3 regions of the Mesorhizobium sp. M0208 genome follow, and region 1 is predicted to be linked to each of the others. Evidence: predicted binding sites of a transcription regulator. Region 1 holds the regulator's gene; each other region holds the start of a gene.
The links. Region 1 encodes HrcA, which represses chaperone genes, less so after heat shock. Its sites were predicted from a motif close to GTTAGCACTCNCNNNNNGNGAGTGCTAAC; they were not measured.
Positions count from the first base shown of each region.

Region 2: the regulator HrcA is predicted to act here: its motif matches at 2,198-2,226, upstream of groES (co-chaperone GroES).
Region 3: the regulator HrcA is predicted to act here: its motif matches at 7,631-7,659, upstream of NKJ17_RS30235 (co-chaperone GroES).

Region 1 is NZ_JAMYSP010000020.1:37,945-47,653, reverse strand. Features, by position in the region: gene hemW (radical SAM family heme chaperone HemW) at 1-959, opposite strand, end outside; gene rdgB (RdgB/HAM1 family non-canonical purine NTP pyrophosphatase) at 956-1,603, opposite strand; gene NKJ17_RS20115 (VOC family protein) at 1,633-2,043, opposite strand; gene rph (ribonuclease PH) at 2,076-2,792, opposite strand; gene hrcA (heat-inducible transcriptional repressor HrcA) at 2,938-4,050, shown strand; gene NKJ17_RS20100 (hypothetical protein) at 4,084-4,281, shown strand; gene NKJ17_RS20095 (PQQ-dependent sugar dehydrogenase) at 4,382-5,737, shown strand; gene NKJ17_RS20090 (LysE family translocator) at 5,825-6,442, shown strand; gene cysK (cysteine synthase A) at 6,596-7,576, shown strand; gene NKJ17_RS20080 (glutathione S-transferase family protein) at 7,745-8,368, shown strand; gene NKJ17_RS20075 (RNA polymerase sigma factor) at 8,384-9,640, opposite strand; gene NKJ17_RS20070 (YciI family protein) at 9,648-9,709, opposite strand, start outside.
Region 2 is NZ_JAMYSP010000015.1:148,321-158,029, reverse strand. Features, by position in the region: gene hglS (2-oxoadipate dioxygenase/decarboxylase HglS) at 1-558, shown strand, start outside; gene NKJ17_RS17370 (FAD-binding protein) at 671-907, shown strand; gene NKJ17_RS17365 (helix-turn-helix domain-containing protein) at 880-1,263, shown strand; partial or broken gene pmtA (phospholipid N-methyltransferase PmtA) at 1,387-1,982, opposite strand; gene groES (co-chaperone GroES) at 2,279-2,575, shown strand; gene groL (chaperonin GroEL) at 2,638-4,293, shown strand; gene NKJ17_RS17345 (hypothetical protein) at 4,413-4,763, shown strand; gene NKJ17_RS17340 (helix-turn-helix transcriptional regulator) at 4,937-5,674, opposite strand; gene NKJ17_RS17335 (hypothetical protein) at 6,428-6,787, opposite strand; gene NKJ17_RS17330 (hypothetical protein) at 7,041-7,409, shown strand; gene NKJ17_RS17325 (hypothetical protein) at 7,933-8,211, opposite strand; gene NKJ17_RS17320 (acyltransferase family protein) at 8,208-9,278, opposite strand; gene NKJ17_RS17315 (hypothetical protein) at 9,487-9,709, shown strand, end outside.
Region 3 is NZ_JAMYSP010000049.1:26,615-36,323, forward strand. Features, by position in the region: gene NKJ17_RS30200 (substrate-binding domain-containing protein) at 15-965, shown strand; gene NKJ17_RS30205 (sugar ABC transporter ATP-binding protein) at 1,204-2,769, shown strand; gene NKJ17_RS30210 (ABC transporter permease) at 2,766-3,782, shown strand; gene NKJ17_RS30215 (GNAT family N-acetyltransferase) at 3,829-4,326, shown strand; gene NKJ17_RS34155 (DUF982 domain-containing protein) at 4,514-5,158, opposite strand; gene NKJ17_RS30225 (hypothetical protein) at 5,155-5,370, opposite strand; gene groL (chaperonin GroEL) at 5,474-7,105, opposite strand; gene NKJ17_RS30235 (co-chaperone GroES) at 7,161-7,475, opposite strand; gene NKJ17_RS30240 (usg protein) at 7,840-8,109, shown strand; gene NKJ17_RS30245 (DUF982 domain-containing protein) at 8,219-8,482, opposite strand; gene NKJ17_RS30250 (hypothetical protein) at 8,619-8,831, opposite strand; gene NKJ17_RS30255 (Hsp20 family protein) at 9,171-9,647, shown strand; partial or broken gene NKJ17_RS30260 (Hsp20/alpha crystallin family protein) at 9,677-9,709, shown strand, end outside.

The sequences.
Region 1 (9,709 bases):
TCGGCCTCTTCCGAGCGCGTCAGGATTTCGCCGCCGGTAACGCCATGGCCCTTGGCCTCGACCAGATTGGCCCAGGTCTCCGGCATTTTCTCGGCGATCGTCACCACGCGGCGGCCATTTTCGACGAACCGGCCATGCGCGCCGGGACCGACGCCGACATATTCGCCATAACGCCAGTAGGTGAGATTGTGCCGGCTTTCGGCGCCGGGCCTGGCGTGGTTGGAAATCTCGTAGGCCGGCAGTCCGTGCGCGGCGGTGATCTCCTGTGTCAACGCGTAGAGATCGGCGGCAAGCTCATTGTCTGGAATGATGAATTTCCTTGCCGCATGCAGTGCATGGAACGGCGTGCCTTCCTCGATGGTCAGCTGATAGAGCGACAGATGGTCTGCGGCGTGGCCGATCGCCTGCTCGAGCTCCGCCTGCCACGCTTCCGGCGTCTGACCAGGTCGCGCGTAGATCAGGTCGAACGACAGCCGTGGGAATATCTCGCGCGCCAGGCTGATCGCATGCAGAGCCTCATCGACATTGTGCAAACGGCCGAGGAAGCGCAGATCCTTGTCGTTCAGCGCCTGCACGCCAAGCGACACCCGGTTGACGCCGGCCGCGCGATAGCCGCGAAAGCGCTCGGCCTCGACCGAGGAGGGATTGGCCTCCAGCGTCACCTCGATGCCACCGGGCACCGTCCAGTTCTTCGCCACTGCATCCAGCACCGCCGCCACGGTCTGCGGCTTCATCAGCGATGGCGTGCCGCCGCCAAGAAAGATACTGGTCACCTCGCGCGGCCCGGTGCGGCCGCGCATCGTCGCCAGCTCGGTCTCGAAGGCGCGGGCAAAACGCTCCTGGTCGACCGGCTGGTGGCGGACATGGCTGTTGAAGTCGCAATAGGGGCATTTGGCCGCGCAGAATGGCCAGTGGACGTAGACGCCGAAACCGGGGCTGCGGTCGAGCAGCATGGTCATGCGCCGGCCAATCGGGCTTGGGCGAATTTCTGGAAGGCACGGGCACGGTGCGACAATGCGGTTGGCTGGCCGGGCTTCCAGCCATGCTTTTCCTCCGCGCTCATCTCGCCGAAGGTCTTTTCGAACCCATCGGGCAAGAACACCGGATCGTAGCCGAAGCCGAGCTCGCCGCGCGGCGGCCATACCAGCGTGCCCTCGACCTCACCGCGAAAATATTCCGCCTGGCCATCAGGGAAGGCAAGGCAGATGACCGCGACAAAGCGGCCCTTGCGCTGGGCAGGCGTGATCGCGCCAACTTCTTGCAAGGCCACTTCCGTGCGCTGCATGGCCATGCCGAAGTCGCGGGAGCCGTCCGGCGTCTCGGCCCAGTTGGCGGTGTAGACGCCGGGTGCGCCGTCGAGCGCATCGACACACAGGCCGGAATCGTCCGACAGCGCCGGCAATCCAGTTGCCTTGGCGGCGGCCAAGGCCTTTATGAAGGCGTTCTGCTCGAAAGTGGTGCCAGTCTCGTCCGGCTCCGGCAAGCCGTATTCCTTTGCGGACTTCGCTTCTATGCCGAATGGCGCCATCAGATCGGTGAATTCGCGCAATTTGCCGGCATTGTGGCTTGCGACGACGATCTTATGCCCATCAAGCGAATGAATAGTTGGTGAATGAACAGGCGGCGAATGCATCAGATGCCCCAAATTCTTGGCTCGGCGAATTCGATCGAATTGCCCGAGGGGTCGCGAATATAGATCGAGCGACCGCCCTGAGGCCATTCGAACTCACTTTCGATGGCGATTTTCTTCGCCTCAAGATGCGCTTTCCAGCGTGGGATTTCATCCGCGCTTGCGGCGAAGCAAAGATGGCCCTCGCCGACCGTGCCATGCGGCGGCACGGGCAGCTTGGCGTCGGCCCGCGGCGGCACTTTGGTCGCCTCGGCATTGAAGATAAGCAGCACGCCGTCGCCGCAGCGGAAGAAGAGATGCCTGCCATCGACCTTACCGAGCAGATCGAGCCCGAGGACGCCCGAATAGAACCGTTCCGCGGCAGCAAGGTCCGTCACGTAGAGTGCTGATTCCAGGATTGCGGAAGGAGTCACAGGATCGCCAATCTCTCCAATATTGACCGCAGCTAAGCCACCGCCATCTGCTGCAAGCTGACCAGGCGCTGAATGCCTTTCTTGGCGAGCTCCATCAGCGCCGCGAACTGCTCTTCCGAGAACGGCTCGCCCTCGGCTGTGCCCTGGATCTCGACGATGCCGCCCTTGCCGGTCATGACGAAATTGGCGTCGGTGCCGGCCGAGGAATCCTCGATATAGTCGAGATCGATGACCGGCTGGCCATCATGGATGCCGCAGGAGATCGCCGCGACGTGATCCTTAAGCACCTTGCCCAGGCTCGCCATCTGGCGGGCTTCCATCCAGCGCAGGCAGTCGTAGAGCGCCACCCAGCCGCCGGTGATCGAAGCGGTGCGCGTGCCGCCGTCGGCCTGGATCACGTCGCAGTCGACGGTGATCTGCTGCTCACCGAGCGCCTGCAGATCGACCACGGCGCGCAGGGAGCGGCCGATCAGCCGCTGGATCTCCAGCGTGCGGCCGCCTTGTTTGCCGGCCGAAGCCTCGCGGCGCATGCGCTCGCCGGTCGAACGCGGCAGCATGCCGTATTCCGCCGTCACCCAGCCCTTGCCGGAGTTGCGCATCCAGCCCGGCACCTTTTCCTCCAGGCTGGCCGTACACAGCACATGCGTGTCGCCGAACTTCACCAGGCACGAGCCTTCCGCATGCTTGGAGACGCCGCGCTCGAAGGAGATGGGGCGCATTTCGTCGAATTGGCGTTTGGAAGGGCGCATTCAGGCTTCTTTCTTTCTTCGGAATCTTGGCCGGGGAATCTTGGCCGGCTTGTAGCCGCACGGGGCGTGAGGCGCAAAGGAAAATGGACCGGTTGCGCCGACGCCGCGGAAGTCTATATCTTCGGACCGGAGGTTTCTGGCTCGAATGACCAAGGTAGTCGATCCCGGTTCGCAGTCGCCATTGCTCTCGTCGCCGGCACTTCAACCGCCCGCGCTTCAATCGCTCGATATGCGTTCGCGCGACATCTTCCGGCGCATCGTCGATTCCTATTTGAAGGATGGCGAGCCGGTCGGTTCGCGCAGCCTGTCGCGCATCCTGCCGTCATCGCTGTCGCCGGCCACCATCCGCAACGTGATGAGCGACCTCGAGCATCTCGGCCTGATCTACGCGCCGCACATCTCGGCTGGCCGGCTGCCGACCCAGGCCGGCTTGCGCTTCTTCGTCGATGCATTCATGGAACTCGGCGACCTCTCCGACGAGGAGCGCCGCACCATCGAGGCGCAGGTGCGCGCCTCCGGCTCGGGCGCGACGCTGGAGCATATGCTGACCGAGGCCAGCCAGATGCTGTCCGGCATGTCGCGCGGCGCCGGCCTCGTGCTCGCCGCCAAAAATGAGGCGGCGCTGAAGCACATCGAATTCATCCAGCTCGAGCCGACCAAGGCGCTGGCCGTGCTGGTCTCGCAGAACGGCGACGTCGAAAATCGCGTCATCGATCTGCCCGCCGGCATCACCGTCTCGCAATTGCACGAAGCCTCCAACTTCCTCAACGCCCATATCCGCGGCCGCACCCTGGCCGAGGCCCGGGTCGAGATCGCCCGCATCAAGGAAGAGACCAGGGCAGCCCTCGACACGCTGTCGCAGGATCTGGTCGAGAAGGGCCTGGCGGTCTGGGCAGGCGCCGAAAGCGGGGTGCCTGGGCGGCTTATCGTGCGCGGCCGCGCCAATCTCCTGGAAAACGTCACCGCCCAGGCCGACATAGAATTGCTGCGGCATCTGTTCGAGGATCTGGAGACGCAGGATGGACTGATCCAGCTCCTCGACCTCGCCGAGGAAGGCCCGGGGGTGCGCATATTCATCGGTTCGGAAAACAAGCTGTTTTCGCTGTCGGGCTCCTCGCTGGTGGTGGCACCCTATCGCGACAAGGACGCGCGCGTCGTCGGTGCGCTCGGCGTCATCGGGCCGACGCGGCTGAATTATGCGCGCATAGTACCGATGGTCGACTATACCGCGCAGCTGATTTCGCGCATGCTGCGCTAGGAGCCGCCGCGGCCTGCCGCAAGGAGAAAAAGAATGGCGCTGGAATCGTTCAAGGCCCAGATCAGCCTGCTGCTCGAGGAAATGGTCAATCAGCCTGAGGATCACCACGAGGTGCAAGAGCAGTTGCGTGAGAAGCTGCAAGAGATGCGGGCCATGGGCCTGCCGCTGCCGGCCGATCTGGTCGCGCTGGAAAAGCGACTCGACGACGACTTCTACGCCTCTGGCAACTGAACGGGGTTCGGCTTCAAATCCTCGTGTGCTGGACCACCGCTTGGAACGACCAATGCCTGATCCCGTTTGCCCTCTTCGAGGCAAACCTCGGAGGACGTTAATGATCCGATCTGGCGGCTTTGCGGCCGTTGCCGCTGCCCTCCTTGTCGCGACACCGGCAGCCGCCCAGCAGGCGGATCAAAAGGTGCTCAAAGGCGAAGCCGCTTTTGGCGATTGGCACGCCGACAGGCCTGGCGTCCGCCGCCTGATCGGGCCGCAAGACATGCCGGCAGCCGACCCCGCTCAATCCGCTTCGAACGGCGGCGGCGTGGCGGAACGGCCCGAAAGCGCCGAGCCAGAATTGCCGCCGGGCTTTTCGGCCGAAATGATCGCCTCCGGACTCTATAATCCGCGCGTCGTTCGCATCGCTCCGAACGGCGACCTGTTCATCGCAAACGGCCATGCCGACCAAATACGCGTCTACCGTCTGGCCGAGGGCCGCGCCAAACCCATCGAGAAAGCGATTTTCGCCCAAGGCCTCAACTATCCATACGGCATCGCCTTCTATCCGCCAGGCGGCAAGCCGCAATGGGTCTATGTCGCAAACAGCGACAGCATCGTCCGCTTCCCCTATCGCGACGGTGACCTGAAGGCGTCCGGTAAACCAGAAACCATTGTCGCCAAAATCCCGTCGGGCGGTCACTCGACCCGCGACATCGCCTTCTCGCTTGACGGCAAGACGCTTTTTTTATCGGTTGGCTCGGACTCGAATGTCGCCGAGGACATGGACAAGCAGCCGGATGGCGGCCTCGACGCCTGGGCGAAATCAAAGCCGCTCGGGGCGGCCTGGGGCCCCGAGGACGGCCGTGCCGATGTGCTCGCCTTTGACCCGGACGGGAAAAATCCCCGAACTGTCGCCACCGGCCTGCGCAACTGTACGGGCATGACGGTGCAGCCCGCCAGCGGCGCGTTGTGGTGCGTCGTCAACGAGCGCGACGAGCTCGGCGACAATGTGCCGTTCGAGTTTGCAACTGAAGTCAAGGACGGTGCGTTCTATGGTTGGCCTTGGTACTACATCGGCAACCACGAGGATCCGCGCCATCAGGGCGAGCGGCCAGACCTCGCCGGCAAGGCCACTGTCCCCGATGTATTGATGCAGGCGCATTCGGCGCCGATGAACATAGCCTTCTACGACGGCAAGAACTTTCCGGCGGATTACCGGGGGGATGCTTTCGTCACCATGCATGGTTCGTGGAACCGTGGCGCCAGGACCGGCTACAAGGTGGTGAGGCTCAAATTCAGGGATGGCAAGCCGACCGGCGAGTATGAGGACTTCATGACCGGCTTCGTCATCTCGAACGACGCCGTCTGGGGCCGCCCGGTCGGTGTCGCCATGGCCAAGGACGGTTCCCTGATCGTCACCGAGGACGGTAACGGCACCATCTGGCGCGTTACCTACGAAGACGGCCGCTCCTGAACGGCGGCGTCGCCTGCTGCGCTGGCGCAATCGAATTCGGCCCGAGGGAATTCACCCAACTTCAACATTGTGCGACAAGCGCGAACCATGACGCTCACCGGGTTCCTCGCCTATAGCGCCGCCCTCGGCATCGCCGCAGCCATCCCCGGCCCAGGCGTCACCGCGCTTGTTGCGCGTGCGCTGGGTTCCGGCTTCCGCTCGTCGCTGGCCATGTCGTTCGGGCTGATGCTCGGCGACCTGACCTATTTGACTGCCGTGGTGCTCGGCCTGGCTTTCGTCGCACAGACGTTCGGCATGGTCTTCCTGGCCATCAAATGGCTGGGCGTCGCCTACCTCGCTTTTCTTGGCTGGCGTTTCTGGACGAGCGGCATCACGCCCGAAACGGTAGAGGCGAAGAAAGGCAAAGGCGGCTTGGCATCCAGCTTTGTAGCCGGTCTCGCCGTCACACTCGGCAATCCGAAGACGATGATCTTCTATCTCGCCATCACCCCGACCATCGTCGATCTGAAGACGATCACACTGGCCGATTACGGCATCCTGGTCGCGCTCACTATCATCGTTCTGCTCGTGGTGCTGGTGCCCTATCTGGCGCTGGCGGCCAAGGCGCGCTGGTTCCTGAAGTCGCCGCGGGCGCTGAGGGCACTCAACCGCACCGCCGCCGGCTTCATGGTCGGTGCGGCGGCGGCAATTGCCGCCCGCCAGTAGATCTCTTCGCCAATCCGCCCAACGCCCTGCAAGGCGCCGGTATTCAGCACGACCGTCACCCGGATATTTTTCGAACGTGCCTATCTTGCGCGGTGGATGGCTCTATCCTATGCCCGCCCGGCTCTTGCCGCTTGACCTCTGGGAGGAAAACCAATGAACAAGCCCGCCACCCACACACACGTGCCCGGCCGCGGCCGCATCTACAATTCGATCACCGAGACGATCGGCGACACGCCGCTGGTGCGACTGGATAAATTCGCCAGGGAGAAGGGTGTCGTCGCCAATCTGCTGGCCAAGCTCGAATTCTTCAACCCGATCGCCTCCGTCAAGGACCGCATCGGCGTGTCGATGATCGAGGCATTGGAGGCTTCGGGCAGGATTACGCCCGGCAAGACCACGCTGATCGAGCCGACCTCGGGCAATACCGGCATCGCGCTCGCCTTTGCCGCCGCCGCCAAGGGCTATAAGCTGATTCTGACCATGCCGGAAACCATGTCCGTCGAACGCCGCAAGATGCTGGCGCTGCTCGGTGCCGAGCTGGTGCTGACCGAAGGGCCGAAAGGCATGAAGGGGGCCATCGCCAAGGCCGACGAGCTGGCGGCAACACTGCCCGACGCCGTCATTCCGCAGCAATTCGAAAACCCCGCCAATCCGGAAATCCATCGCCGCACCACGGCCGAGGAAATCTGGAACGACACCCATGGCGAAGTCGATATCTTCGTTGCCGGCATCGGGACCGGCGGCACCATCACCGGCGTCGGCCAGGTGCTGAAGAAGCGCAAGCCCTCGGTGCATGTCGTCGCCGTCGAACCGGAAGCCTCGCCGGTGCTGTCGGGCGGCCAGCCAGGCCCGCACAAGATCCAGGGCATTGGCGCCGGCTTCGCGCCAAAAATCCTCGACACGACGATCTACGACGAGATCGTCAAGGTCTCGAACGAGGATTCGGTTGCCAATGCACGGCTCGTCGCTCGGCTCGAAGGTGTGCCGGTCGGCATTTCGTCGGGTGCCGCCCTGCAAGCGGCGATCGTCGTCGGCTCGCGGCCGGAGAACAAGGGCAAGAACCTGGTGGTCGTCATTCCATCCTTCGCCGAACGCTATCTGTCGACGATCCTGTTCGAAGGGCTGGGTGCGTAAGTCCTCGACACTTCATCTCGCGACAGGTTCCAATAACAACGCCCAGGGTCTAGATCGCAGCTCGCTGGACCGCTGAAAAAACACCTGTGGCGGCCGTCGCTCGCTTGAGCAGGGTGGTGCTTCCGGTTCAAATCGCCACCGGCCCTATGCCGGCTGGCGGAGGATTTCATGTACAAGCTCTATACGCGTGCCAATACCGGCGGCTTTGTTGTCGAGGCGGCGCTCGCTTTGGCAGGCGTGCCTTTCCACCAGATCGACGTTCCGAAGGGCCGCCTCGATCAGGCCTTTCTTGATATCAGCCCCTTGAACCAGGTGCCGGTCCTGATCTTGCCGGACGGACGCTCGATGACCGAATCCGCGGCGATCTGCATCCTGCTGGCCGAGCGCCACCCGGAAGCAGGACTGGCGCCCGCGGCAAGTTCGCCTGACCGTGCGGATTTCCTGCGCTGGATGTTTTTCATGTCCTCCGTCATCTATCCAGCCAACCTGCGGTTCTTCTACGCGCATCGCTATACGGCCGACGCCGGTGGCGTGGACGCCCTCAAACAGGCGGCGGTCTCGGAAATGGATCGCAGCTTCGCCATTCTCGATGCCGCCCTCGACGGCCGCGACTGGCTGGCCGGCGACCAACTCTCGCTGGCCGACATCTATCTCGTCATGTTGGTGGCCTGGCATCCGGAGGTCGCGAAGGTTCCAACCGCTTGGCCGAACATCGAACGCCTGTGGGCCAATTTGCGGGAACATCGGGTGATGAAGAGGCTGAATGCTTCCCACGACATGTGGCCGGCCTGAGCACTCCGCCTTGTCTCAGTCTTTTTCCGCGCGGCCGAGCTCTGCCCGTCGTTCCTGCAGGAACCGGCGCACGGCTGGATCGCGTTCGAGGCCGATGGCCCGGTCATAGGCCTCGCTCGCCTGCGGAACTTTGCCGAGCCTGGCCAGCAGGCCCGCGCGGGCGGCCCAGTAAGGTTGATAGTCATACAGCCGCTTATCGCCGCTGAGTTGATCAAGGGCGCCCAATCCTGCCGAAGCACCTTCGGCCTCGGCAATGGCCACCGCACGGTTGATCGAAACCACCGGCGAGCCGGCAATCACTGACAGCGCGTCATAGAGCTCCTTGATCGCGACCCAGTCGGTGCCGCCGGTCAGCCGTCTTGTCGCATGGGCGGACTGCACGGCGGCCTCAAGCTGGTAGCGGCCGACAACGCCCTTGGCCGCGGCGCGCCCGAGCAGCGTCTCTGCTTCATCGATCAGTGTATCGTCCCACAGTGCAAGATCCTGCTCGGCCAGCGGCACATAATCGCCCGCCGCATTGCGCCGCGCCGCGCGCCGCGCTTCGGCGAACAGCATCAGCGCCAAAAGGCCGAGCGCCTCCGGCTCGTCCGGCATCAGCGTGGCCATCAGACGGCCGAGCCAGATGGCTTCTGTCGCGAGATTGCGGCGCCGCGTTTCGGTGCCGGCCGGGTCGGACCAGCCTTCGGCAAACGCCGCGTAGATTGCTTCCAGAACGGTGCCCAGCCGCTCGCCGAGTTCGGCCCGCTCCGGCACGCGGAACGGAATGCCTGTCTCGCGAATTCGCGTCTTGGCGCGCACCAGGCGCTGGCTCATCGTGGCTGGCGAGACAAGGAAAGCCGAGGCGATCGTCGCTGCGTCGAAGCCCAGGACCGTCTGCAGGATCAGCGGCGCGCGGACGCCGGCCTCGATCGCCGGATGGGCGCAGGCGAACATCAGCCGGAGCCGCTCGTCCGGCAGGTCTTCGTCGACCATGCGTGCCTCCATCTCCTCGGCGATCAGCCTAAGGTGGTCGCGGGCCGCCTCGCTTGTCAGTCGTCGTCTGACCGCGTCGACGCGGCGCTTGCGTGCCACCGCCAGCAGCCAGGCTTCCGGCTTGTCGGGCACGCCCGCCTGTGGCCAACGCTCGAGCGCCGCTGCAAAGGCATCTGCCAAGGCGTCCTCGGCAGCGGCCACGTCGCGTGTGCGCGCGGCGAGATACGCGACCAGCTTGCCGTAGCTTTGCCGGGCGGCCGCTTCCGCCGCCGCCCGCGCGATCTCCGGACGACTGTTCATCACACGGTCACTTCTGGGATGGGTACTCGGTCATTTCCCAGATCGGCCGCACCTCGATCGTGCCGGTGC
Region 2 (9,709 bases), on a different contig from region 1:
AGCGGCGGCTGGACGGCTTGCTCGCACACGGCGCGTTTCGGCGAGATCGAGCAGCGTGGCGTGGCGCTGACTCCCAAGGGCAGGGCGCTCTACGACAGCCTGCTGGATGCCACGCGCAAAATCATCAGGCCGGCGGCCGACGGGTCAAATGCCGCTGATTACGTCGAGGCGTTGTCGCGGACATTCCAGTCGTTTCCCGACACATGGGATGATATCCGCATTGCTGGTCTTGGCTATTTCACCTATTCGCTGACCGAGCGAGGGCGTCAGGTCGGCAGCGTCCATGCAGAAGGTGTCGATCAGCTGGTGGCGGATGGCTTTGTCCGTTTCGACCCGATCGTCTACGAGGATTCCCTGCCCGTCAGCGCGGCCGGTAGTTTCCAGTCCAATCTGGGCGATGAAGCGGGCCAGGATTTCGTCGCCAGTCCCAACCAGAAGCGCTTCGAGGCCGCCCTCGGCGCCGGCGTCCTCGATGAATTCGAGCACTATGCGGCGATCGAGCGGGCGTCGATCGACGACTGCCGACGCGCTCTGCGCGAAGTTCAGGCAGCGGAGTAGACAGTCGGCATGATCGGCGAGCGGCACAAGACAGCTTTTGTCGAAATCCTCGGCGCGGACGGGGTTGTCCAGGATTCCGGCAGCCTGGCAGCCTACGAGAATGGCGCGCGCTATGACCGGGGTAGCGCGCATGCGTGCTGCGCCCTCGCAGCACTGCGGAGGTATCGCGCTCATCCCGCAGTCCGGCAACACCGGCCTGGTCTCCGGCTCGACGCCGGACACCAGTGGAGCGCAGGTCGTGCTCAGCCTCGACCGGATGACACGCATTTTCGATCTCGATATCGACAACCGTTCGGTCCATGTCGACGCTGGAACCAGACTGTGCGTCAGAAAAATAATGTCACATTGACGACGCTGCAGATCATGGCAAAAGGCTTGCAAGTGTCTTTTGCAGAACTGCTCGCCGGCGGTAAGAAAGCTCCGGAATGGGCGCATCGGTTGGACGACAATGCGATCCGCAAGCGGTTGGCGCGGATCATCGATTTTGAGCGACAACGACGTACTTTGCACCGTTATGAGATGGCCGAACTCATCGGCGTGGCGGAGGCGACATTCACGAAACTGGAACGCGCGAGCGGCAACATCAGCGTGGATACGATTGCCGCGATCGCCAAGGCGTTGAAACTGAACCCAGCGACCTTCCTCTTTTCCGAAAAGATCCCGCCAACCACTGTTCTAGCTTTTTTCGACAAAGTGGAGAAGTAGGCTTCTATTCGAGAGCCGATCCAGCATAGACCCAGCAAACATGAAAGCGCACTGATGGCAATTTCACACGGGGCCTGATTGCATACACCTCAGCGCAGTCGGCCCTTCGGGTGCCGGATTTGGCTAGACTGCTCGTCGATAGGTCCAGAGCTGCGCCGGCGGTATGTTGCGGACGACGAAGTCATAGTGGGAAACCACGTAGCGGTCGGGCATCTTGATCACCGGCGACAGAGGCCCATAGGTAATTTGAATTACCGGCCGACCGGCAGGAATGCGGGCAAGCAAATCCTCAACCAGGGCAACGCGCTGTTCCATAGGAAAGCTCAGCAGCGGAACTGCACTGACGACACAATCGAACTGTTCACCTTTGCGCTCACCCAGAACTTCATTCAGCGCAAATGCGTTGCCCAATCTGAAGTCCACGCCCGGGAAGCGTTGCACCAGGCCGTTGTAGAAATTTCTGGAGTATTCGACCGACACCAACTGAGCGGTTTAATGCCCCTCTCCAGGATTGCCTTGGTGATGACGCCGGTTCCCGCGCCAAGCTCCAGGACCGGCATCCCGGACCGCGGGTTGGCCACGCTTGCCATCCGGCGCGCCGCATAAATCGAAGTGGGGATAAGAGCCCCCACGCCCTTCTTGTCCTTCTGCCAGCCTTTGAAGAATTGCACCTCTTCATCAAACCTCTTGCCGAGCAACTCCTTCAGTCGGAAAACCATGCTCTCTCCGTGCTCCGGCCATTTAGCGAAGCGCGTTGTGGCCAAGCTCTGCGAATTTTGCAAGCCCGTTACAACTTGCTTGCGTGTTAAGGCCCGTCACAGGCAGTCACGAACAGCGAGGGGGTCTTGCGCTCGCAGGGCCACGCAATTTTTGCTCTTCGCCCGCCCCTCTTCCGTCTTGACTAGCATGAGCTTACAGACTATCTCACCGCCACGTTAGCACTCGCCACTGTCGAGTGCTAACGACGCTCCGGCAACGGGCAACCATTCAATCTCCGCATCAGGGACATCCAAAAATGGCAAAGTCGAAGTTCCGCCCGCTTCATGACCGCGTGGTCGTTCGCCGGGTCGAATCCGAATCCAAGACCGCTGGCGGGATCATCATCCCCGACACGGCAAAGGAAAAGCCGCAGGAAGGCGAGATCATCGCTGTCGGCTCCGGCGCTCGTGACGAAGCTGGCAAGCTGGTCCCGCTGGACGTCAAGGCCGGCGACCGCATCCTGTTCGGCAAGTGGTCGGGCACCGAAGTCAAGCTCAATGGCGAAGACCTTCTGATCATGAAGGAATCCGACATCATGGGCATCATCGGCTGATATCAGGCCTTTCCGTCAACTGAATTCCCGGGCTCAATCCAAGCCCTTGCCAGGAGTTAAAAATGGCTGCCAAAGACGTAAAATTCTCCCGTGATGCCCGTGAGCGCATGCTGCGCGGCGTCAACATCCTCGCCGACGCGGTGAAGATCACGCTTGGCCCCAAGGGCCGCAACGTCGTCATCGACAAGTCGTTCGGCGCCCCGCGGATCACCAAGGACGGCGTCACCGTCGCCAAGGAAATCGAGCTTGAAGACAAGTTCGAGAACATGGGCGCGCAGATGGTCCGCGAGGTTGCTTCGAAGACCAACGACATCGCCGGCGACGGCACCACGACCGCGACCGTTCTGGCGCAGTCGATCGTCCAGGAAGGCCACAAGGCGGTTGCCGCCGGCATGAACCCGATGGACCTGAAGCGCGGTATCGATCTGGCCGTCACCGAAGTTGTCGCGGCGCTCGGCAAGGCTGCCAAGAAGATCAAGACCTCCGAGGAAGTTGCCCAGGTCGGCACGATTGCCGGCAATGGCGACGAGTCCGTCGGCAAGATGATCGCCGAAGCGATGCAGAAGGTCGGCAACGAAGGCGTCATCACGGTTGAAGAAGCCAAGACCGCCGAGACCGAGCTGGAAGTCGTCGAAGGCATGCAGTTCGATCGCGGCTACCTTTCGCCCTACTTCGTCACCAACGCCGACAAGATGGTTGCCGATCTGGAAGACGTCTACATCCTCCTCCACGAGAAGAAGCTTTCCAACCTGCAGGCCATGTTGCCGGTCCTCGAAGCCGTCGTGCAGACCTCGAAGCCGCTGCTCATCATCTCCGAAGACGTCGAAGGCGAGGCTCTGGCCACGCTGGTCGTCAACAAGCTGCGTGGCGGCCTGAAGATCGCCGCCGTCAAGGCGCCGGGCTTCGGTGATCGCCGCAAGGCCATGCTGGAAGACATCGCCATCCTCACCGGTGGCCAGGTCATTTCCGAAGACCTCGGCATCAAGCTCGAGAACGTCACGCTGGCCATGCTCGGCCGCGCCAAGAAGGTGTCGATCTCCAAGGAGAACACCACCATCGTCGACGGCGCCGGCAAGAAGGCCGAGATCCAGGGCCGCGTTGCCCAGATCAAGCAGCAGATCGAAGAGACCACTTCGGACTACGACAAGGAGAAGCTGCAGGAACGTCTGGCGAAGCTCGCCGGCGGCGTTGCGGTGATCCGCGTCGGCGGCGCGACGGAAGTCGAAGTCAAGGAAAAGAAGGACCGCGTCGATGACGCCCTCAACGCGACCCGCGCGGCCGTCGAAGAAGGCATCGTTGCTGGTGGTGGCGTTGCGCTGCTGCGCGCTTCGGCCAACATCAAGGCCACCGGCGTCAATGCCGACCAGGCCGCCGGCATCAACATCGTGCGTCGTGCGCTGCAGGCTCCGGCCCGCCAGATCGCGGCCAACGCCGGTGCGGAAGCATCGATCGTTGCCGGCAAGATCCTCGAGAACAAGGGCGCGACCTTCGGTTACAACGCCCAGACCGGCGAGTATGGCGACATGATCGCCATGGGTATCGTCGATCCGGTCAAGGTCGTGCGCACGGCTCTCCAGGACGCGGCTTCGGTCGCCGGCCTGCTCGTCACCACCGAAGCCATGATCGCGGAGGCTCCGAAGAAGGAGTCGGCTGGCGGCGGCATGCCTGGCGGCATGGGCGGCGGCGGCATGGGCGGCATGGGTGGCATGGGCTTTTAAAGGTCCACGCATCTCGACAATTTCGAAAGGGCGGCAAGCAATGCCGCCCTTTCTTCGTGCCCTTGCGCCGGTTGTCGGCGACCCGCAAGCCGGGGTATACGCCCGCCAAGGGTATGCTTATGTTTGAACGGATACTGCCTTTTTTCCTGGGGCTGGCCTTACTGTCGGGCAGCGGCTGCGCGCACAGCGATGATGGTACGGTGATTATTCCGAGATCGCTTGATGCCAGGCGATTCTTTGACAAAGAGCCGCCACGCCTGCAGCAGCCGCGGATCGAAGCCAGCGTGTTTCCGGTTGCGCCACAGGAGCCGGAGCGGCTCGAACCGCGCCGGACGGCACGTCGCAAGACATCAAAGAGAGTCGTTTGGCGGGCCGCAAGTCCGCCGCTCTCCTCTTCCGAGCCACACAAGCCGCTTGTCTGCAAGAACATCAGCGAGCCCGGCAAGCGGTACCGTGTGGTTTGCGAATAAGGCACTTGGTTTGGCCAGCATTCTACCCTCAGAGCGTCGCGGTGCCTTTCCGGATCAGATTGTCCAGAGCGACGCCTCCCTTCTTTCCCCATGATCCAGTCGTTCTAGCATTCCCAGCTTCACGAAACGGAACGAGTTTTGCCGGCGCTTCCCGCGAAGCGCTTGGCTGCCGATCAGAACAGTCTTTGAAAGAAAAGGCCGCGCTCTGCCGCGATCGCAACCGCATGGGCCAAGCTTTTGGCACCAAGCTTGGCCCGTGCCAGATCAAGATGAAATCGGACCGTGCGAGGGGATAGCGACAGTATCTCTGCGGTCCGTTTGACCTTCTCTCCCCTCGCGTACCATTTCAGGCATTCGATCTCTCTATCGGAGCAGACCGTCGGATGGCGTGGCCTTCCTTGGATTCGACCGATAGCATTGTGAAATTCACCGGCGAGATGCTGGAAGTCGCGAACCTCGGATTTGAGAAACGTCTGCCACGCCGCTGCGTTCTCGTTGCTCGTCACGGTCAGAATGCCGCGGTCGCCGTCGACACCCCTAACCGGGAACGTGACGCCATGCTTCCCGACACCATGTTCCCTCGCTTCACCGAAGAACGTGCGCACGGGCTTGTCCGATAGATCGATCTCCTTCCAATCAACCAATTTCACAGCACGCAGCCCATAGCGAAGCACGGGATCGATGTCGAAAAAATCCTTCTCGATGTAGCGTTTCACCCAGTCAGGCGAATAGGTGGTCACATAGAACGGCTTATTCGGTTCCTCGTAAACCGGCCCGACGGTAAGAAAGGCCGCCGTCTCAAGACCGTAACTTTCGACAATTGTGTTCAGAAGGTCCGCCGCGTCCGCAGGAGAGGCAACTGCGTGAATACGCTCCGTCACGTCGTGAAAATTTGAGTCAAATCTCGCCATATCCAGCTTACCTCCTTGCTATCGACGCGCCTCTCCAAGCCATTCGCGCGGCTATCTCCTCGCTGGATTCCAGCGTCTCACGACCTGTCAAAAGTGACAGGCAAAACCGCCAGTATACATAGGTTGCAACCCGCATTATTCCAGATTGGATGACCACAACCCGGCGTGGAGGAAACGCCTTGGATACGATTTTACTTTCGTCAAACGATGTGGCTCGGCAGACTAACTCCACGCGTGGCAAGCGCCGTGCATCACATCAGCGTTCCGCAACGGACGACCACGAAATTTGCCGTCTCTGCTCGGAGCTAAAACAATTAGACGCTGATCGGGAGGCTCTTTTTGCTTTCTTCCCCCCGCCTGCGCCGGGCAACCCTGCGCAGAGCAGGCAGTTTTTCACAAAGCTGAACTCGATTACGGCTCGCTATTTAGCGCTCGAACAGCGGCTTCGAAAGGCTCGCAGCGATATCAGGCAAGGCCGGCCACGAAGCCGCTGAGTTCGTCCAGCGGATGCCGCTGCGACCGCCACGGCAAGCGCGCATTCAGAGTATCGATTGCCTGATGGCCCCGCGTCAACTCGACACCGAGGCCCTGCCCGGCCCATCGGGGGCGGATCCGGATACGAGCACCCTCCTCCCCTCGCGGGATATGAGTCAGAGACACTTGCACAGCGATTAGCAAGATAGTTTACTGACTCAATGAATCTGAAGAGGAGTGACCCATGGGGAACCAGCAATCAACTTTTGCTTCGTGCACCTATCGCGGCGTCGACGGCTGCGACCTGGGCCAGACCGCGACGCTGGGAAAGCAGGCGTTACCTTGTGGCGTTGTCGCCATGGCATGGCTCGTACCCGCCACCTTGAAAAAATGGCTTGTCTGCTTACCGGTCCGGAAAGACGCAGCTGTCATCGTCGCGCGTTGTGCAACCAGCGAAATGGCCGCCGTCGCCGGCGAAAGGCGGAAAGCAGGGTAGCCGTCACCCTCCCCGATGAACTCGATCGTCGCATCCCCCTCTACGCCCAGATCGAGCGTCAGGCTCGCAAAACCCATCGCGGCATTTGGGCCAGCACCTTCCAGATGCCTTGGCTTCACCGGAATTCTCACCTGCAAACCCATGACCCCCGAGCACGATATGCGTTCTTTTCGTCACATCCTCCACCTCGTCGCATCCGCGGCCTTGCTCGCCGGTTGCGCCGAGCGAGCGCCGGACGCTTCACATTCGGCCGGCCCCGTTTCGGCTACGGACTCCTATTGGAAGCCTGATCGGGTCAGGCGCAGCCGGCAAGAATATGCGCCAGACTGGGGGCGCTTCCCGCCGGTCATTACCCGGCGAGCCGGCTACCCAACCGAAGCTCAGGCGAATAACGCCTTGCGCCGCTCGCATTGGAACTCCGTGCCTGTGCGCACGCTCATCACCAAGGAAGGCATCAAGACGATCTCCGTCCCCGCGGAAGCCCCGGACACGATCGCTGCAGGCGTTCGCGTCTTTGCCTGCCGGCCAGGAGCGCTCAACGGCTATACTGGCCGCGTGCAATTTTACGACGGCCCCGTCGTCGCCTGCGCTTCCGACCTCCTGTCTGCCGATGGTCGCGTGCTCGCCCGAGTACCCCTCAATTTCTACTACTGGCAAAAGGCTTGGCGCGTCCAAGACCCGAGGCCGTCCTACAAGTCTGTCCCGTGGGCCTATCAGGAACCCTCGCCGCCCAAGAGCAAGGGCTGGTTCGGCGACCGCTACTAAGCGGCGGCCGTCACACTGCCGCGTGTCGGCTGGCCAGATGCGGACAGAAGCCGACGGCCAAACCAACGGCGCCGGCGTCGGCAAGATTGTCCGCGGGCGTATGAGAGGTACGCGGCGAGCGGCTTTTACGACGCTCCGGATGTGTCGTCACGCAGCGTGCCAATTCCCCCCCGCGTCTCTTCGTGCAGATCCCAGTTCGAAGATTGCGACGACCGTCCTCGGCGATTTCGAGCGTATTGCGTGTGGTCGCGCCAGCAGTCATGGCGACCTTCACGCATGGAGGCCGCATCGCTCACCTCCGGCCGAAAAATCATGCTTCCCTATGCGAGACCGATCAGTCGTTCGGCCAAAGCGTTTCGCAAGGCTTTAGTTCAATCTCTTTCCTGGCGAAATCAGTGTCAGTGCATGGCATTGCTGAAGGTCGTCCACGAAGATCAAACTGCCGATATCGTGCATTCAGCATTCCGGGGGATCGAGCGGCAGGCCGCACAGCCCACCAATGGTAGCTACTTCGCGGTCGAAGTCATCTACCGGTCAGGTTCTGCTCTTCTGCTGGGAGCTCGCTTCGCACGAACACGTCCAGCACTTGCGCAATATCGACCCCTGACGGCGATCCGTTGCGCACCATACCCCTCGATACCGCCGAGCGCATGGCTCCAATGACACAGCATGCCGCGACGAGCGCTGCCAGGGCATCGCCGTCGGTCTCGGTCAATAGCTGCTCCGCCAGCGCCCTCGCTCCTCGCGGAATTTGATCGACATCTTCACCACCAAGCGACCACTGACGATTTTCTTCCGTCACGGCAACACCTCCCGGACTGTTCGATTTGACCATTGGCGGCCGAGCTGGCGGAGCGGATCTCCGATTGCCACCGTCAGCACATGAGACAGCCCGATCGCGACCGCGATCGAGAGCGTTGCCGTCGCCGGAGCGTCCAGGAATTGGCCAAGCGACCAGTTGAACAGCGCCAGCACCGGCAGATGGATCAGATAGAGGGAATAGGAGATGCCTCCCAAGCGGCGCAGCATCCGCCCCGGCCAGTTCACAGAATCATCCCGCAAGGTCGCCCTTGTCACGATCCACCCGCACATCAGCGCCAGCACGGCAGTCGCCACGCCATGCATCGCCGGCGGCAAGATCGCCAACATGAAGGCCGCGATCGACATCCAGAACGCCGCTTCCATGTTGCCGATCACCCGCACGTGTTCCGCCAGACGGGGCCATGCGCTTGTGCCCATGGTTGCTCCGATCGCCAGCCCGACCGCGATTGCATCGATGCGGAACGTCCAAAGCGTCCCGCCCCAGGGCCGCAGCGTGAACGTCCCGACCACGAGAACGAGTCCAGCCAGCGCGAGGAGCGCCCGCCGCGGTAGCAAGAACACCAGGAGCGGAGCCAGTAGATAAAATTGCATCTCGGCGGCAATCGACCAGAATGGCCCAAACGCAAAGGCGTTCCCGCATCCTGTGGCGCCCCCGAAACAGGGCGCCCAATGCGCATTCGAGATGAAGGCGAATGCCGCCTTCGCGTCTGCAGGCTCAACGCCGCTTCCCGGGATGATCAACCCGATCGAGAGGATGGCGCCGACGCACCAGGCCAGCGGCACGATCCGCATAGCACGCCTGACATAGAAGGCGGAGGCCGCCTCGAGCGCACCGCGCTCGAGGCGCAGGCTTCGCAATGAGCGTTCCACCACCAGGCCGGAAATCACAAAGAACAGGTCGACCCCGACGCTCCACGCCGGCGCAAACAGCAGAGCGGCGACCGTCCCGCCTTCTCCGAAGACCGGCCCGACATGCGACAGCACCACCAGCCCGATCGCCAGGCCTCGCAATTCATCCAGCCCCGATAGGCGGGCTTTTTGTCCCATCCAAATATCACGCTCGACAATCATCACAACATTGATTTAATCATAGGGCACACAAGCGAGGCAAGGAATGCATGCACGCCTGACATTTGTCGCAGTCGCGGCTGCCCTTAGATTGGCGCCCCACGCTTCGGCCCAGCCGCTCACGCATGATCCGAACGCCTGGCGCGCCGTCGCCTATGCCGATCTCGAGCTCCCGAACTCGGAAGCCGTGCCCTACGCCTCCCTATGGGCCGACCGACTGAAGAAGAACAACGACGCCTACGTGGTCAAAGGCGATACACGCTTTGCGGTCGCCAACGCGCCGGCTTCCGAGAGTCACATCGTCGTTCGCAGCCCGACCAAAACCGTCGTCCTCTCGGTCCTGCACACACTCACCGGCTGCTCGCCGATCCGCACCGATCCTGTCGGCAATGCCACGCTGAAACGATGTC
Region 3 (9,709 bases), on a different contig from region 1:
AGGAGACTAAATTGATCAACAGACGTGAATTCCTGCTGTCGACCGCGGCGATGGGCGCCCTGGCGGTGGCCGCTCCGCAACTGGCTTTTGCCCAGGACAAGCTGACCATCCTCGGCTCGGTGCCGAGCCTCGGCTTTCCGTTCTTCGTGCACATGCTGAACCAGATCAAGGCGGAAGCCCAGGCGCAGGGCGTCAACCTGATCGAGAGCGACGGCCAGAACTCGGCGCCCAAGCAGACCGCCGACATCGAGGCGGCACTCGTGCAGAAGGTCAACGCCATCGTCATCTCGCCGCTCGACGTCAACGCGCTGGCCCCAGCCATCGAAGAAGCGGTCAAGGCCGGCGTTCCCGTCGTCACCATCGACCGCCGCGTCGACGGCGTCGAGGGCATCCTCGCCCATGTCGGCGCCGACAATGTCAAAGGCGGCGAGGCCGAAGCGCAGGCCATGGTGGCGGCGTTCCCGAACGGCGCCAAGATCTTCCATCTGCAGGGCCAGCCCGGTGCCGGCCCGGCGATCGACCGCAACAAGGGTGTGCACAATGTCCTCGATCCGATGAAGGACAAGTACCAGATCATCTTCGAGCAGACCGCCAACTTCGCCCGCGCCGAGGCGCTGTCCGTCACCGAGGCCGGCCTTGCGGCCAACGGCAAGCCCGACGCGATCATCTGCGCCAATGACGACATGGCGCTTGGCGCGGTTGAAGCCTGCGCGGCGCGCAACTTCACCGACGTCAAGATCTACGGCTTCGACGCGCTTCCCGAAGCGCTGGTCGCCGTGCGCGACGGCAAGCTGGCCGGAACGGTCGAGCAATTCCCCGGCGAACAATCGCGCACTGCGGTGCAGATCGCGGTCGCCTACGCCAGGGACAAGACCGAGCCGAAGGAAAAGCTGGTGCTTTTGACGCCGATCGTCATCGGCAAGGACAATCTCGACAAGGCGGAGAGGCTGGGCGAGACGAAGTAAGCGCCGAGGGCGCACAGCGCCAAAAGCAGCGTTCTGTCGCGCCCCCTCTGCCCTGCCGGGCATCTCCCGCTCAAGGGGGGAGATTGGCAGTTTCAACGCGTCGCCTTCTCTTCAACGCCGGAGTAGCGAAAGCCTGGGTGACATCCGATCTCCCCCCTGGAGGGGGAGATGTCCGGCACGACAGAGAGGGGCGCTGTCCCGTGGCCTTTCGGGTGGACCACAATTCAAGGAGCATCCTTTGCCAGTCGAAGCCATTGCGCCATCGCCCGCCCTGCTCGCCGTCGAGGGCGTGACCAAGCGCTTTGCCGGCGTCACCGCGCTGAACGACGTTTCGCTTGAAGTCCGCCCCGGCGAGATCCTCGGCCTGCTCGGCGAGAACGGAGCGGGCAAATCGACGCTGCTCAAGATCCTGTCCGGCGTGATGCCGCCGTCCAGCGGCCGCATCGTCTTCGACGGTGTCGAATTCAGCCCGCACAATCCGCAGGATGCCAAGCGCCACGGCATCGTAACAATCTACCAGGAGCTGAGCCTGATCCCGACGCTGACCGTGGCGGAGAATATCTTCATCGGCCGCGCGCCGCTCGGCCGGTTCGGGCTGGTCAGTTGGCGGCGAATGGAGGAAGATTCCCGCACGATCATCGCTCGCGTCGGGCTCAATCTCGACCCGGCGACGCCGGTTTCCGCACTGTCGGTGGCCGAGCAGCAGCTGGTCGAGATCGCCCGCGCGCTATCGCTGAAGAGCCGCTTGATCATCATGGACGAGCCGACCTCGGCGCTGACCGAGACCGAAGTGCACAGGCTGATGTCGATCATGGACCGGCTGCGCAAGGATGGCGTCGCCATCATGTTCGTCACCCACCGGCTGGAGGAGGCATCGGCGATCTGCGACCGTATGACCGTGCTGCGCGACGGCAGGCTGGCCGGCCATCTCGACCGCGAAGGCGGGCCGATCAGGCTGCCGAAGATCATCGAGAAGATGGTCGGCCGTGCCGCTTCCGAGCTCTATGCCAGGCCGACGCAGCGCGATGTCGCCGGCGACGTCCGGCTCTCTGTGCGCGGCCTGCGCACGGTGCGCGATCCGCAGGCGCCGCACGCCATCGTACTCGAAGGCGTCGATCTCGACCTCAAGGCGGGCGAAATCCTCGGCGTCGCCGGGCTCGTCGGTTCCGGCCGCACCGAGCTCGCCCGCGCCATCTTCGGTGCCGACCGCATTGCCGCCGGCACCATCATGCTCGACGGCAAGCCGATCGCGCCGGCATCACCCGCCGACGCCATCGAGCTCGGCATCGGCCTGGTGCCGGAGGACCGCAAGCACCAGGCAATCTTCGCAGCACTCGCCATCCTCACCAATTTCTCGATCGCCGCGCTCGACCGCTACTCCAGTGTCGGTTTCATGGCCGAGCGGCGCGAACGCGAGGCGCTGGCGAACTACAGGAAGATGCTGTCGATCCGCATGGCTTCGCCCGAGCAGGCGATCGAGGGCCTGTCCGGCGGTAACCAGCAGAAGGTGATCCTTGCCCGCTGGCTGGCGCGCGATCCCAAGGTGCTGATCGTCGATGAACCGACGCGCGGCGTCGATGTCGGCGCCAAGGCGGAAGTGCACCAGATCCTGGTGGAACTCGCCGCGCGCGGCATCGCCATCATGATGATCTCTTCGGAGCTGCCCGAGGTGCTTGCAGTGTCGGACAGGATCGTCACCATGCGGCGCGGGCGCATTACCGGCGAGATGCCCGGCGTCGAGGCGACCGAGGAGAAACTGATGGAACTGATGGCGCTCGACCAGAAGCAGGAAGCAACGCAATGACCAGTACGACCGAACGGAGCCAGCGCGGTGGCGTCAATATTGCGCGCCTGCTGATGAGCTTCGGCCCGCTGATGTTCCTGGCGTTGCTGATCGTCGTCTTCACTGTGCTGAAGCCGAGCTTCATCGACCCGATCAACCTGTTCAACATCATGCGCCAGATCTCGATCACCGGCCTGATCGCGCTCGGCATGACCTTCGTCATCCTCACCGCCGGCATCGACCTGTCGGTCGGCTCGCTGCTCGCCTTCTGCGGCATGGTCGCGGCGGTGGTGGCCAAAGGCGGCACCGCCAACACGCTGTCGCTGTCGACAACGGGCACGCAGGGCTATGGCTGGTTCGCCGCCCTTCTCGCCGCCGTCGTCGTCGGCGCCGTGGCCGGCGGCGTCCAGGGCTTTGCCATCACCAGGCTGAAAGTGCCGCCCTTCGTCGTCACGCTCGGCGGCCTAACCGTGTTTCGCGGCCTGACCTTGACCATCTCCAATGGTGGCCCGATCTCCGGCTTCGACGCCTCGATGCGCTGGTTCGGTACCGGCCTGATCGGCCCGGTACCGGTGCCGGCGATCATCTTCGCGATTGCCGCCATCCTTTGCCACATCGTGCTGCGCTACACGCGCTACGGCCGCGCGGTCTACGCAGTCGGCGGCAATGCCGAGGCCGCGCGCCTCTCCGGCCTGCGCGTCGACCGCATCCTGATCTCGGTCTACATCATCGTCGGCTTCTTCGCCGGCCTTGCCGCCTTCGTTTTGTCGGCGCGGCTCAACTCCTCCGAAGCCGTCGCCGGCATCGGCTACGAGCTGACGGTGATCTCGGCGGTCGTTATCGGCGGCACCTCGCTGTTCGGCGGCATCGGCAGCGTCGGCGGCACGGTGGTCGGTGCAGGACTGATCGGCGTCTTGCAGAATGGGCTGCAGTTCAACAACGTCTCGTCCTACACGCAAAGCATCGTCATCGGCCTGATCCTCATCCTCGCCGTGGCCTTCGACCGCTGGCTGAAATCGCGGGTAATGCGGTGATGGCCGAGCGAACGCTGCGGTGCCATAAACTGCACGGCAGGTGGCGATGCCTCAAATAAGAACCATGACCGAACAGGATGTTCCGGCGGTGTCGCGGCTGCTTGGAGGGTCCTGGCGACAGACCTATTCGCCGATCCTGGGTGCCGCGACCACGGCACGGCTGTCGGATGAGAGGCACGCGCCGGAGCGGCTGGCGTCCGAGCTCGGGGACGACAACAAGATGTCCTTCGTCGCCGAGCGGGCTGACAGCTCGCTCGCCGGTTATGCGATGGCAGCGATGGACGACAAGGGCGAGGTCATGCTCGAGCGGCTCCATATAGACAAAAGCGAGTACGGCACCGGCCTTGCCGCCGACCTGCTGCATGCCGTTCTTGCCGCGCATGCGGGTATTCCCAGCATCGCCCTGGAAGTGATCGAGGGCAACGACCGCGCAATCGCCTTCTATCGCAAGCACGGCTTCGAGGTCGTCGAGCGCCGGCCGGCTGCACACGGCGTGGGCGGCCACGCCTCGCTGATCATGCGCCGGCTGCTGCCGATGGCTTAGCAAGCGAAAGCGGCTGAGCGCGTAATCTCCCCCCTTGAGGGGGAGATGTCCGACAGGACAGAGGGGGGCGCCGCGCGTGAGGCGCCAACTTTCTCTTTCGTCCAATATGGCGTCGCGCCAGGACGTACCGACCCCCTCTGTCGCCTTCGGCGACATCTCCCCCTCAAGGAGGGAGATTGGCACTCGCTCAGGCCGGGGCGTTGACGCGCTGTGGGCGCGTTGCCCAGTCGGCAACGGTCGCGCCAGCAACGCTCTCGCCGGCAACCATCCCGTTCGTCTGCGGCGCAAGCAGGTCGTTGCGGCGGGCGAAGGCAACGAAGGTGGCGCGCGCCGTTTCGGCGTCGATCTCTCCTTCCAGTGCTGCACGGCACGCTTTTGCGGCGATGTCATGCGCGGCCGTCCGGCTCGTTGCCGGCCATTCAGCCAAAAGTGCATAGGCCTCAGCCGCGCTTTCTATCTTCGTCGGTGTACCGAGGCCGGTGAGGATATTAACCGGCTTGTCGAACGAAGCACGATCCATGACACTCTCCTTTCCTGGCTCAATCGGCTCCTTTCGGAACTCCACCGCGCGGGCGCTTCGATCCTCGAGGGCCGCCTGCAGAACGATGCCACCGATCTGCGAGTTGGACGCAATCGGGGGCATGCCCGGCCGCGGCAGCAGCCGATGCACCTTGACCAGCGCTTCGAGCCAGGCCGCCACGCCCAGCGGCGGATGTTCGCGCCCGTAGAGCCACGCCTTTGCCTTGGCGAGCGGGTATCCCGCCTCTTCGGCGAAATCGTTTTCCGACCACCGCAGCAGGCGCAGGCATTCGCGCATCCGCGCCGCGATCATTTGCGCTCCTCCGTGCCGGCCCCCACGCGTTGAGCCGATAGAAACATCAGCGTGTAGGCCGCCTTGCGGCGGTCCCAGCCGGCCGACTCGGCCATATCCAGCAAGCCGTCGACCAAAGGCGCCAGCGCCGCCCTGCAGTCGGCTTCATAGTTGAAATCGTTTTTCGGGCGGGTCGGCGCCGCGATCTTTCCAAAACTGTCCATCATATCCATGGCAACACCTGCTCAGCATTAGTCCCGGACCGGCAAGACCGTGCCCGCTTTTGGCGGACACGGTCCATCTGCCGTTTCGAAGTCGCGCTTTGGAAGCCTGGCTTTAGAAGTCCATGCCGCCACCGCCGGGCATTGCCGGCGCGCCAGCTTCCTTCTTCGGCTTCTCGGCCACCATCGCCTCGGTCGTCACCAGCAGGCCGGCGACGGAAGCGGCATCCTGCAGAGCGGTGCGCACCACCTTGGCCGGATCGATGACGCCCTGGCCGAAGAGATCGCCATAGTCGCCGGTCTGCGCGTTCCAGCCGAACGAGAACTCCTGCTTTTCGCGCAGCTTGCCGACGATAATCGAGCCTTCGGCGCCGGCATTTTCGGCAATCTGGCGCACCGGAGCCTCGATCGCGCGCCGCACGATTTCGACACCGGTCTTCTGGTCGGGATTGTCGACCTGAATATTGTCGAGCGCCTTTGCCGCCCGCAGCAGCGCCACGCCACCGCCGGGCAGGATGCCCTCCTCGACCGCGGCACGGGTGGCATGCATGGCGTCGTCGACCCTATCCTTGCGCTCCTTGACCTCTATCTCGGTCGAGCCACCGACGCGGATGACGGCGACGCCACCGGCGAGCTTGGCCAGCCGCTCCTGCAGCTTCTCGCGATCATAGTCGGAGGTGGTCTCCTCGATCTGCGCCTTGATCTGGGAGACCCGGCCCTGGATTTCGCTCTTCGAGCCGGCACCGTCGACGATCGTGGTGTTTTCCTTCTCGACCACCACCTTCTTGGCGCGGCCGAGCATGTTGAGCGTGACGTTCTCGAGCTTGATGCCGAGATCCTCGCTGATTGCCGTGCCGCCGGTCAGGATGGCAATATCCTCCAGCATGGCCTTGCGGCGATCGCCGAAGCCCGGTGCCTTGACGGCCGCGACCTTCAGGCCGCCGCGCAGCTTGTTGACGACCAGCGTCGCCAGCGCCTCGCCCTCGACGTCCTCGGCGATGATCAGCAGCGGCTTGGACGACTGCACCACCGCCTCCAGCACCGGAAGCAGCGCCTGCAGGTTGGACAGCTTCTTCTCGTGGATCAGCACATAGGGCTCGTCGAGCTCGACGCGCATCTTGTCCTGATTGGTGATGAAATAGGGGCTGAGATAGCCGCGGTCGAACTGCATGCCTTCGACGACTTCGAGCTCCGTCTCGGCGGTCTTGGCTTCTTCGACGGTAATGACGCCCTCATTGCCGACCTTTTCCATCGCTTCGGCGAGGAAGCGGCCGATCTCGGCGTCGCCATTGGCCGAGATGGTGCCGACCTGGGCGATTTCGTCGTTCCTGGTCACCTTGCGGGCATTGGCCTTGAGTTCGGCGACGACGGCTTCGACCGCCTTGTCGATACCGCGCTTCAGGTCCATCGGGTTCATGCCGGCGGCAACCGCCTTAGCGCCTTCCTGGACGATCGACTGCGCCAGAACGGTCGCGGTCGTGGTGCCGTCGCCGGCGACGTCACTGGTCTTCGAAGCCACCTCGCGGACCATCTGTGCGCCCATGTTCTCGAACTTGTCCTCGAGCTCGATCTCCTTCGCCACGGTGACGCCGTCCTTGGTGATGCGCGGGGCGCCGAACGACTTGTCGAGGACGACGTTGCGGCCCTTGGGACCGAGCGTCACCCTCACCGCGTCGGCGAGGATGTTGACGCCGCGCAGCATCTTCTCGCGGGCTTCGGTATGAAATTTCACATCTTTGGCAGCCATTGGATCACTCCTTCGATAGGCAGCTTCGTTGACTGGAATGCTTGTTCAGGCCCACTCAGGCAGCCTTCTTCATCTCGCCGGCGCCCTCGATAACGCCCAGCACGTCGCTCTCTTTCATGATGAGCAGATCCTCGCCATTGAGCTTGATCTCGGTGCCGGACCATTTGCCGAACAGGATGCGGTCGCCGACCTTGACGTCGAGCGGCTGCAATTGGCCGCTGTCGTCGCGCGCGCCCGGACCGGCGGCAATGACCTCGCCCTCCTGCGGCTTCTCCTTGGCGGTGTCGGGGATGATGATGCCGCCGGCGGTCTTCTCGTCGACCTCGATACGGCGGACCAGGATACGGTCGTGCAATGGACGGAACGTCATGTCGTTCTCCTCTCGGGACAAACAGATTTTCGAAGATCCTCCTGACCGAACCGGCAATATCGGCCCGGCACGGGGTGCGCGACCCCTTCATCAGGCATCGCGCGCATACGAACTAGTCGCGCTTTTTTCTGCTTTCAAGAGGGTCACGCAAAAATTTTAGCACTCGACGCATGAGAGTGCCAATGCACTGTAATCGTTCGCACATTAGCCGCTCTCAGCTAAAGTGCGGCTCAAATTTTGGCGCGATATTTCAAAATGCCGCCGGTCCGGAGCCGCTCGTGGCGGCGGGAACCTATGTGGAAGGCGAGGCGTTTTGCAGACCGAGATTTCAACGGACCGAGATTTCAACGGAAAGGACGATCGCATGACCAGCAGGGACTTTCAGCTCCAGATGCAAGGGTTTGGTCTTACCACGGCGGAGATCCACTATCGCCTGCCCGATCATCGGAGCCTGCTGCAACTCTATATCTGGCAGGAATACGATATTGCCCCCGATTTCCCGACGCTGAAGCATTTCCTCGATTTCTGGGAGCGCGAAATCGAAGGCCCGCTGCATTCGGTGCGCGTCGCCCATCATCACCTGATCCAGCCCTCCGAATGGCGGGCCGTAAACGGCATTATCACCGTCCACTGAGGAGCAAGCCGATCTGCCGCTAGACAGCGGGCAAAGTCTCTCGCGGTGGGGGAAAGGCAGTTGCCTTTTCCCCAACTTGTTTTGGAGTTCAAATATCGGAGGGTCCGGGCTAGCCGGCGTGGTCGACAGGCTCGCAGGCGAGCAATCCGGCGTTGCGCGCCGCCCTGACGAAGGCCTTGCGCGCATCTCGCGCGGTGCGCCAGCCGTCGAGCGCGTCGCGGCAGGCCCGATAGGCGGCGCGCCAACTCCGGCCGCGGGCACGGTCCGGCCACTGCTGACGCATGCATTCGATGGCTTCCCAACTACTGGCGACCTTGCGCTCGCTGGATTGGAATTTCAACGTGATCGGCTCGGCGAAGCGGACGTCGTCCATCACTTCCTCCTTGTTTTCTGATCGTCTTCTTGTTTGAGCAAGCAACGCCATGCTGGCGGCACCGGCGACCAGCCGGCGCCGCTGAAGGACATGGTTCGTCCCTTTGCGCGGTTCAAGAGCATCGCGGCAACAGCGGTTATTCCTCCTCGTCCGGCCCTTGCAGCAGTTCGATCAGCGTCGCTACTCTTGCCGTCGGCAGCGGTCGGCCTTCGTTCACCAGCGCCTCGTCGGCGGCGATCCAGGCCAGGGCCTCACGCAATTCCTGGACCGTCCCGTCCGTCGCCGCAATGTCGGCGATAACGGCGTCGTCGACCGGGCCCAGCACGGAAATGATCTCGTCGCGTGTCATGGTCAGCTCCATCTGCGAGTGCCGGGAATGGGCCCGGCAACACAAGAATCTGGGTCTTGACCTGCGGCAGACAATAACCGGCCGGGGAACTCGGCGTTGGCGATTGAAGCCAAACAGGCAATCTCCTGCCGGACATCTCTCACAAGTAGATTGGCAGCCTCGCCGAACCGACCAAAAACCGGCCCGAAAACCGGCAACGCGAGAGCCATCGGGGTCTTGACTTGCGGCGGACAATAACCAAATCGATGGCACCGGTCGCCGAAATGGGGCCGGCGAAACCAGGGAGCGCCAGCTCTTTGGCGCTCCTCGTATCTATGTTGCTCGATGGAGGATGTAGCTATGAGAACCGCATTCGACTTTTCCCCGCTCTATCGGTCGAGCATCGGCTTCGACCGCGTCTTCAACCTGCTGGAAAATGCGCCGCAGGCTTTCGACGCCTGGCCGCCCTATGACATCGCGCGCAGCAGCGAGAACAACTACCGCGTCACTATCGCCGTCGCTGGCTTTTCCGAGGACGACCTCGAAATCATTCATGAACCCAACCTCCTGATTGTCTCCGGCCAGCATAAGGAGCCGGACAACGCGGAGTATCTGCATCATGGCCTCGCCACACGGCCCTTTACCCGCCGTTTCGAGCTTGCCGATCACGTCAAGGTCGCAGGCGCCTCGCTCGACAACGGCCTGCTCAGCATCGATCTGGTACGTGAGGTGCCCGAGGAGATGAAGCCTCGGCGCATCGCCATCGCGACCGATGTCGCCTCGCCGAAGACCGGGCCGAAGGCCGCGCAGGTCGAAGCAAACAAGCAGGCTGCCTGAACGAACCAGTCGAGAAAGGAGACTATGCAATGGCTATTCGTGATCTCATTCCCTGGGGCCGG